DNA from 3 places in the Leclercia sp. LSNIH3 genome. Region 3 is predicted to be linked to each of the others. Evidence: predicted binding sites of a transcription regulator. Region 3 holds the regulator's gene; each other region holds the start of a gene.

Region 1 (3,278 bases), 1.0 Mb from region 3:
TTGAAATTCCGGTCGCGGATATGGATCGTGCCATCAAATTTTACGAGCCGGTGATGCAGGTGGCGCTGAAGCGCGAGACAATGGACGTTGCCGAGCTGGCCATTTTTCCTCATGAGGATCCGGCTACCGGCGGCGCGCTGGCAAAATTTGACGGCATTACACCCTCATCGCAGGGCGCTATTATTTATCTGCATACTGATAACCTGGCGGCAACGCTGGATCGTGTGGTGTCAGCGGGTGGGGCATGCGTGTTTGGCCCACTGGAACTGCCGCGCGGTATTGGCACCATTGCGCTGTTTACCGACAGCGAAGGCAACCGGGTTGGACTTCATCAACCTGCCTGACATCAACCTGTAAAGCGAATAAACAATGACCCGACGCGCTGACCGTTTGTTTCAGATTGTGCAAATCCTGCGAGGCAGGCGGCTGACCACAGCAGCGCATCTGGCAGACAGGCTCGGCGTTTCTGAACGCACGGTTTATCGTGATATCCGCGATCTATCGCTCTCTGGCGTGCCGGTGGAAGGGGAGGCGGGAAGCGGCTATCGACTGATGTCGGGCTTTGACTTGCCGCCCCTGATGCTGACCAACAGGGAGTCCGAAGCGCTGATGGTGGCGATCCGCCTGCTTAAAACCTGGGGCGGGGAGTCGCTGTCGCGTGAGCTGGAGTCGGCCCAGGAAAAGGTGCTGGCGATCCTGCCGGAGGAGAGCCGCCGCAAGGCCGAGCAGACGCGGATCTACGCCCCGGATATTGCCATGCAACACCACTCCCGCAGCGGCTTCGATGTGATTCATCAGGCGATCTCTGCTCAGCGGGTGCTGGGACTGCACTATCGTGATGATAGCGGGCACCTCTCTTCCCGCGACGTGCAGCCGCTGGGGTTGTTCTTCTGGGGCGAGCACTGGCTGCTGGCAGCATGGTGTGAACGGCGCGATGACTATCGCTGTTTCCGACTCGACAGGTGTCTGAATATCACGATGACGGACAGACGCTTTAGCGAAGGTGCAGATCGATCGCTGGCGGACTTTTTACGGAAGGTTAAGCAATAAAAAAGCCAGCTCTTGAGCTGGCTTTTTTGCCGGGTGGCGTTACAGGCACAACTTAGAAGTTGTAACCCACAACCAGGTAACCACCCCAGCCGGTAGAACGCACGCTGAAGTTACCGTCGCCGAAGTTCAGGCTGGCGTCGTCGTTCCACTGACCACCGTTGTGCCAGTAACGCGCCACAACAGAGTAGTGCCAGTGATCGTAGTTCAGCGCCAGGATGTGGCTGGAGGCGATAGAGTCGTTGGTACGCGCTTTCTTACCGTTCAGGTCACGGAAGTCGTTGTCGCCCAGGTCTGAACCCCAGTCAAAGTTGGTGAAGCCGATGTAGCTCAGGTTGCCGCCCCACAGCTGGGTGATTGGCACAAAGTATTTCACTTTGAAACGGTAGCCATCCCACTCGTTTTCGTTCGCTGCACCGTAGTTCTGCCACTGGTATTTGGCATAAACGTTCATGGACAGGCTCATCGGCAGACCGGTGTCGATGTCAGTACCCAGACCCATGTACCAGGTGCTCTGGCGACCGGACTTGTTGCGGCCCATGTCGTAGATGTAGTTGTTTGCGAAGTACCACTCTTTAAACGGACCAAAGGCCAGGCTGGTATCGGTCAGCTTGTCGATGGAGAAGCGCGGTTCGATCTCCATGAACAGTGGGGAACCGTGGTTCCAGATACCTTTCGCGTCAGTATTACCACCGAAGAAGACCGGTGCATCCATGTAACCATAGAAATCAAACCAGTCTTTTTTGGCAAACGCTTCGTATTCCAGGTAGGTATCGTTGCGGATCTGTGGTCCGAAACGGGTGTGGTAGCTGCCAACGACGTTGACGCTCTGGTGCCACCAGTCGGAAACGTACTCTGGTTTATCGTTTTCTGCTGCCTGAACAGAGAAAGTAGAGGAGAGCGCCAGCGCTGCACCGGCTGCCAGTAATGTTTTTTTCATAATAATGCCACTGATTTGAAATCCCTTACGGGAGTGAAAAAGGCGCGAATTGCGTTTCTAAATATTTCGTGTTTCTGGGAGCCTATTATAGGAATCCTTGCTCACAAAAATATGTGTTGTTTCACAGTTCTCTCACATACGTAATCGATTGCGTTCACGTTTGCGTATTTTTAAACGGAGCGGATTGTAATAGCAAACATTTCTGTTGCCAATGTTTGTAACCAAAGAGGGGGGCGGAACGTGATCCACGTTCCGCCGGGGGATTATTGCGCGACGGGCTGGATATCGTGGATGCGGATAAAACCGAGTTGATCGGGCGTCAGGCCATTAAGCTGCAACGGAATGTCGACATCGCTGGGTGCCAGAATGCTGGCCGGTGCATTAATCAGCTGGGTCTGGACGTTCAGCTCCTGGAAGCTATCGGTAGTGCCCTGGATCTGGCCCCACTCAACGGTGGCGCTGAATGCCGGCAGGGGATCGTTTGATTCCCCCTGAATGCGCAGCGTGGCACGGGTGCCATCGGCGTTTGGCGCGACGTTCACCAGCGACATGCGTAGTGTGCCGATCTGGCTGTTCAGCCTGGCTGGCGTATTCGATCCCGGCAGCAGATAGACGCCGCTGGTCGATTTCGCGTTCAGCGCATTCTGCTGGGTGATCTTGACGGTTTCCTGGTTAAGCTTATTCATGGTCGTATTCAATGAACTGATGCTTTGGTTCATCTGGCGCACTTCGCTTTGCTGCGCACAGGCGCTGAGGCTAAAAAGGCTTCCCAGCAGCAGAACATGTAGGTAACGTCTTGTCATGGCAATTATTTCCCTGAAATAACGGATTCTGCTAAGGGTAGTCAACGACGCGGCCCTGCGTATAGATCCTTTATCTCAAAAACGCTCCTTCTTTGTTGTCAGCCCAGTTCGGGGTAAAATGGAGTTCAGTCAACCCGATAGCCAGGACACCGTATGCATTGCCCATTCTGTCTCGCCGTGGATACTAAAGTAATCGACTCCCGTCTCGTGGGAGAAGGCTCATCCGTACGCCGCCGCCGTCAGTGCCTGGTATGTAACGAACGCTTCACCACTTTTGAAGTGGCGGAGCTGGTGATGCCGCGCGTCGTCAAAAGTAACGACGTTCGCGAACCCTTCAATGAAGAGAAGCTGCGCAGTGGAATGCTAAAAGCGCTGGAGAAGCGGCCAGTGAGCGCAGATGACGTCGAAATGGCGCTTAACCATATCAAAACTCAGCTGCGCGCCACCGGCGAGCGCGAGGTGCCGAGCAAAATGATCGGCAATCTGGT
Region 2 (3,278 bases), 1.5 Mb from region 3:
GGACGATCAGCTTCGCACCGACGACGATCTCGCCTTTCTGTACGTGATCGGCGCGGATATTGCCGATCCCGCCTGCCAGCATGATCGGTTTGTGGTAACCGCGCAGCTCTTCGCCGTTGTGGCTGTCCACTTTCTCTTCGTAGGTACGGAAGTAACCGTTCAGGGCCGGACGGCCAAATTCATTGTTAAACGCCGCGCCACCCAGCGGGCCGTCGGTCATGATATCCAGCGCGGTCACAATGCGCTCTGGCTTGCCGAAGTCCTCTTCCCACGGCTGTTCAAAGCCCGGGATACGCAGGTTGGAAACGGAAAAGCCCACCAGACCCGCTTTGGGTTTTGCCCCACGGCCGGTGGCGCCTTCGTCACGGATTTCGCCGCCGGAACCGGTCGCCGCACCCGGCCATGGCGAAATCGCCGTCGGGTGGTTGTGTGTTTCAACCTTCATCAGGATGTGCGCAGGCTCCTGATGGAAGTCATAGCGCCCTGCTTCGCGATCGGCGAAGAAGCGGCCCACCTCGGAACCTTCCATCACCGCGGCGTTGTCTTTATAGGCAGACAGCACGTGGTCAGGGGTTTTTTCCATGGTGTTTTTGATCATTTTGAACAGCGACTTCGGCTGCTGCTCACCGTCGATAACCCAGTCGGCGTTAAAAATCTTGTGGCGGCAGTGCTCGGAGTTAGCCTGCGCGAACATATAGAGTTCGATATCGTTCGGGTTGCGGTTCAGCTTAACGAAAGCATCCTGCAGATAATCAATTTCATCGTCGGCCAGCGCCAGGCCCAGACGCAGGTTGGCGTCAATCAGCGCCTGACGGCCTTCACCCAGCAGGTCCACGCTCTGAACTGGCGCAGGCTGGTGGTGAGAGAAGAGTTGCTGCGCATCATCCAGAGAGGCAAACACGCTCTCCATCATGCGGTCGTGCAATTCGCTTGCCACAACGGCCCACTGGGCGTCAGTCAGGGTGGAGGCTTCAACGTAATACGCCACGCCGCGTTCCAGACGATCAATCTGGCTCAGACCACAGTTGCGGGCGATGTCGGTTGCTTTAGAAGACCAGGGGGAGATGGTGCCCGGACGAGGCGTAACCAGCAGAAGTTTACCGTTCGGGGTATGGCTGCTCAGGCTTGGGCCGTACTTCAGCAGGCGCTCAAGGCGAACTAAATCCTCTGCCGTTAAGGGAGCATTCAGGTCAGCAAAATGGACATACTCAGCGTAAATATTGCTTACCGGAAGGTCGGCCGCCTGAAAACGTGCCAGCAGTTTGTTGATACGGAAGGCAGACAGTGCAGGCGAACCACGCAGAATTTCCATCATAAGTCTCTCGTCTTCGAAGCGCCGGAGGCGCTTACAGTGTGCGCAAGGGGGGAAAACGGGCGCCATTATAGTGGATCCTGCGCGCCGACGAAACCGTTTGCGTCGTAATAAAATCGTTGCCGCCATTTAAGCCTTTCCCGCTAATAAGTTGCCAAGTGGCGTAACTTTACGCAAAATGCCGCGAAATCTTTGGTAATACTTGTTTTTACTGTGGCGACAACAAACCAAAATAATAGACTGCTCATAGAATCAACTTATTGAAAAAATTAAAGATTAATTATCTGTTCATCGGCATAGTTACCTTGCTGCTGGCAGCGGCCCTTTGGCCTTCAATCCCCTGGTTCGGCAAGGCCGACAATCGCATCGCCGCCATTCAGGCGCGGGGGGAGCTGCGCGTCAGTACTATCTCTTCGCCGTTGACCTACACCGCGATCAACAACAAAGTGATTGGCCTGGACTACGAGCTGGCGCAGCACTTTGCTGACTACCTGGGCGTAAAGCTCAAAATGACCGTGCGCCAGAACATCAGCCAGCTGTTTGACGATCTGGACAACGGCGATGCCGATATGCTGGCCGCCGGGCTGGTCTATAACAGCGAGCGCAGTAAAAACTATCAACCAGGCCCCACTTTTTATTCCGTCTCGCAGCAGCTGGTCTATCGCGTCGGCAGCCTGCGTCCGCGCTCTCTTGCCAGCCTCACGGCTGACCAGCTCACCATTGCCCCCGGGCATGTGGTGATTGACGATCTGCGGGCATTGAAAGAGAAAAAGTATCCCGACCTTAACTGGAGGGTGGATGAGAAGCTGGGCACCACGGCGCTGCTGGGGCTGGTCGCCGACGGTAAACTGCCCTACACCATCGCGGACTCGGTAGCCATCAGCCTGTTCCAGCGTGTTCACCCGGAACTGGCGGTGGCGCTGGATGTCACTGACGAGCAGCCCGTCACCTGGTTCAGCCCCCTCGATGCTGACCAGACGCTCTCCGCTGCAATGCTCGATTTCTTCAACGGAATGAATGAGGACGGCACCCTGGCGCGTCTGGAGGAGAAATACCTCGGTCATGGCGATGACTTTGACTATGTGGATACCCGCAGCTTCCTGCGGGCGGTAGATAATGTCCTGCCGGATCTCAAGCCGCTGTTTGAGAAGTACGCTCAGGAGATCGACTGGCGCCTGCTGGCAGCCATCTCGTATCAGGAATCACACTGGGATGCCCTCGCCACCTCGCCCACCGGCGTGCGCGGCCTGATGATGCTGACCAAAAATACCGCCCAGAGCCTGGGTCTCACCGACCGTACCGATGCCGAACAGAGCATCAGCGGCGGTGCGCGCTACCTGCAGGATATGATGGATAAGGTGCCGGAGACGGTGCCGGAAGAGGAGCGGATCTGGTTTGCGCTGGCGGCCTACAACATGGGATATGCCCATATGATCGACGCCCGCGCCCTGACGGCAAAAACCAAAGGCAATGCCGATAGCTGGTCAGACGTCAAACAGCGACTGCCGCTGCTGAGCCAGAAGCCGTATTACAGCAAGTTAACCTATGGCTATGCGCGCGGCCACGAGGCCTACGCCTACGTGGAAAATATCCGTAAATACCAGATTAGCCTGGTGGGGTATTTGATGGAGAAAGAGAGAGAGGCGCAGGCAACACAGCAGCTGGCGCAAAGTTATCCGGTGGTGTCGCCGGATGAACTTACTCGCCCGATAACTTCAATTCTGCCTTTTGTCGCTTTTTCTGCTGACGCCGCATTCGAAAGAACTCACTTAGCATCTCCGAACACGCTGGTGCCAGCACCCCACCCATCACATTGACCTGATGGTTCATGCCGGGATGTCGGAGCACGTCCAGCAGCGAACCTGCCGCACCGGTTTTTTCATCTGACGCGCCATACACCACCGTGCCGATCCGGCTGTGGATCATGGCACCGGAGCACATGACGCAAGGTTCGAGGGTGACATAG
Region 3 (3,278 bases):
TCAGGCTGGCGCTGATCGCAGCCGCAGGGGTTTGCAGATCCGCCTGCATAATCGAGAAGGCAGGCAGATACATATCGGTGGCAAGAAAGCCCAGCACGCTTAAGCCGCCGAGCCAGACTAAAAATCCTTTCCCGGGTTTCACTGTTTTATTTTCCTTATGGGCGCAGGTTGTCATTGCCGCAAAGTGTAGGGAGTGCAAACAGGCTTGTGAAACGCTAATATTTGGCGGTTGCGTTCAAAAATTTTGCAGGCAGAAAATGTGGTCAGAATATTCTCTTGAAGTGGTGGATGCGGTCTCGCGTAACGGCAGTTTCAGCGGTGCTGCGCAGGAGTTGCATCGCGTACCTTCAGCCATCAGCTATACCGTGCGTCAACTGGAGGAGTGGCTGGCAGTGCCGCTGTTTGAGCGTCGCCATCGCGATGTGGTTCTCACCCCGGCCGGGCTGTGGTTTCTGAAAGAGGGGCGGTCTGTTATCAAAAAAATGCAGATCACCCGCGAACAGTGTCAGCAGATCGCCAATGGCTGGCGGGGGCATATCTCTATTGCGGTGGACAACATTGTTCGTCCCGAGCGCACCCGCCAGATGATTGTCGATTTTTACCGCCACTTTTCTGACGTTGAGCTGCGGGTTTCTCAGGAGGTCTTCAACGGCGTCTGGGATGCGCTGGCAGACGGCAGGGTTGAGATGGCGATAGGTGCCACGCAGGCGATCCCGGTAGGTGGCCGCTATGCGTTCCGCGATATGGGAATGCTGAGCTGGTGCTGCGTGGTGGCCAGCCATCATCCTCTGGCTGCTCTGGACGGGCCGATCAGCGACGATATTCTGCGCAACTGGCCGTCGCTGGTACGAGAAGATACCTCCCGCTCACTGCCGAAACGGATCACCTGGCTGCTTGATAACCAGCGGCGAATTGTCGCGCCGGACTGGGAATCGTCCGCCACATGCCTCTCGGCAGGATTGTGCGTGGGCATGGTGCCGGTTCATTTTGCCCGCCCGCAAATAGCCAGCGGGAAATGGGTAGAGCTGGCGCTGGAGAATCCCTTCCCGGATGCGGCGTGCTGCCTGACCTGGCAACAAAACGATATGTCACCGGCCCTGGAATGGCTGCTGGATTATCTGGGAGACAGTGAAACGATGAACAGGGAGTGGCTGCGGGAGCCAGAGGTGCTGGCTCCCGGAGAAGATTAACGGCGATAGTCGCGGAACGGACCATCCGCAACGGAACGGCGTTCAATCAGGCGCGGATGCACTTCAATTGACTGGGACTCTTCGCGCTTGTTGACGATACGGTCCAGCAGCATGTTGAAGGCGGTCTCCCCCAGCGAATCTTTTGGCTGGTGGATGGTGGTCAACGCCGGGGTAAAGAAGCGCGCGTTGCGCACGTTATCATACCCGATCAGCGAAACGTCCTGCGGGACGCGCAGGCCCATCTCATCGGCGGCACAGAGCGCACCCATGGCCATAATATCCCCGCCACAGAAGATGGCAGTAGGGCGCGGGCTTTGGGAGAGGATCTGCTGCATTGCGCGGTAGCCGGACTCCGGTTCAAAGTCGCCCTGCACGATCCAGCTCTCTGGCACGGTAATCAACGCTTCTTCCATGGCTTTCATAAAGCCCGCCAGACGGCCGGCACCGGTGTTGCGCTCCAGCGCGCCCGGGATCACGCCGATTTCGCGGTGACCGCGTTCGATGAGGTAACGACCGGCCATGTAGCCGCCTTCAAAGGCGTTATCGATCACCGAGTCGGTGAAGTCGGCCTTCGCTTCGCCCCAGTCCATCACCACCATAGGAATATTGCGATACTCTTCCAGCATAGACAGCAGCGATTCTGGGTATTCGGAACACATCACCAGCAGACCATCGACGCGCTTTTGCGCCATCATCGACAGATAAGCCCGCTGTTTTTCGAGGCTGTTCCACGCGTTGCCGAGGATAAGGGTGTAGCCTTTCTGGAAGCAGTTCTTCTCTACCGCTTCAATGATTTCTGCGAAATAGGGCGCTTCGCTGCTGGTCGCCAGCAGGCCGATCGATTTCGTGTGATTGACCTTCAGACTGCGGGCCACGGCGCTAGGTGAGTAATGCAGCTCTTTAATGGCCGCCCAGACATTATTTCGGGTCTCTTCCGCGACAAAGCGGGTTTTGTTAATAACATGTGATACGGTTGTAGTGGAAACGTTTGCGCGTTTCGCCACGTCTTTAATTGTTGCCATCAGATGTCACTCCAGACCATATCTAAGCTCCTGAAAAACCGGTAGGTAAACGTTTGCCTTCACTCGCCCTAATTGCGCAATTTGAATTGCGGTACGCCGGGAAAACGACACAGGACGTCAGGAGGGGGTCAATGGCCGGTACGCTAATAAATTTAGCGTGGAATTTTGTCTTATCTTGGCCAAAAGGGGAAGAGCAAAAAACGATATCAATCTAAATCCAGCAAGATTTTTACCCTGAACTGTGTAAAAATGAGCAGGCTCACTCTTCATAGGGTGATTAAAAGGAGAAAAATTGATGAGTACCGATCTTAAGTTTTCGCTGATTACCACCATTATTGTTCTGAGTCTGATTGTCGCCAGCGGTCTGGTTGCGGCACTGCACTGATTGATGCGGGAGAGGCAGCTCTCCCTCGTTCCTTTACGCTGATTGTTACGCGCCCTGCAAAAATCTTTTGCTAAATTGTTAACTTCTCATTTTTTGTGATTGATGTCATGCTTTCGCCTTCATTGTTCTGTGTCGCCCGACGACACGGTGTCTGGAGTTGAAGTATGAGAATCAATTTTCCGCTGCTGGCCCTTGCCATCGGTGCCTTTGGTATTGGTACCACCGAATTTTCGCCGATGGGTCTGCTGCCGGTTATCGCCCGAGGGGTAGATGTTTCTATTCCCGCGGCAGGTATGCTGATCAGCGCCTATGCCATCGGGGTGATGGTGGGGGCACCGCTGATGACGCTGCTGCTGTCGCATCGGGGCCGCCGTAACGCCCTGATCTTCCTGATGGCGATCTTTACTGTCGGCAACGTGCTGTCGGCGCTCTCCCCGGACTACACCACCCTGATGCTGTCACGTATTCTGACCAGCCTGAACCATGGCGCATTCTTTGGCCTCGGATCGGTGGTGGCAGCCAGCGTGGTGCCAAAGCATAAGCAGGCCAGCGCCGTAGCCACCATGTTTATGGGGCTGACCATCGCCAATATTGGCGGCGTGCCTGCCGCAACCTGGATGGGTGAGGCGATTGGCTGGCGCATGTCCTTCCTGGCCACCGCGCTGCTGGGCGTGGTGTCGA

Evidence for each region. The regulator PurR, encoded in region 3, represses purine synthesis genes. The targets are predictions, from matches to a motif close to CANGCAAACGTTTGCNTG.
Region 1: C3F35_RS06695 (nucleoside-specific channel-forming protein Tsx) is a predicted target of PurR. The motif match lies at 2,125-2,142, and genes of this name have one in related genera.
Region 2: purL (phosphoribosylformylglycinamidine synthase) is a predicted target of PurR. The motif match lies at 1,402-1,419, and genes of this name have one in related genera.

What each region holds. Positions count from the first base shown of each region.
Region 1 is NZ_CP026387.1:1,373,392-1,376,669, reverse strand. It holds gene C3F35_RS06705 (VOC family protein) at 1-344, shown strand, start outside; gene C3F35_RS06700 (helix-turn-helix transcriptional regulator) at 370-1,050, shown strand; gene C3F35_RS06695 (nucleoside-specific channel-forming protein Tsx) at 1,103-1,987, opposite strand; gene C3F35_RS06690 (DUF3251 domain-containing protein) at 2,251-2,790, opposite strand; gene nrdR (transcriptional regulator NrdR) at 2,944-3,278, shown strand, end outside.
Region 2 is NZ_CP026387.1:3,637,243-3,640,520, reverse strand. It holds gene purL (phosphoribosylformylglycinamidine synthase) at 1-1,315, opposite strand, end outside; gene mltF (membrane-bound lytic murein transglycosylase MltF) at 1,573-3,129, shown strand; gene tadA (tRNA adenosine(34) deaminase TadA) at 3,011-3,278, opposite strand, start outside.
Region 3 is NZ_CP026387.1:335,890-339,167, reverse strand. It holds gene punC (purine nucleoside transporter PunC) at 1-142, opposite strand, end outside; gene punR (DNA-binding transcriptional activator PunR) at 258-1,190, shown strand; gene purR (HTH-type transcriptional repressor PurR) at 1,187-2,212, opposite strand; gene cydH (cytochrome bd-I oxidase subunit CydH) at 2,508-2,597, shown strand; gene C3F35_RS01640 (MFS transporter) at 2,762-3,278, shown strand, end outside.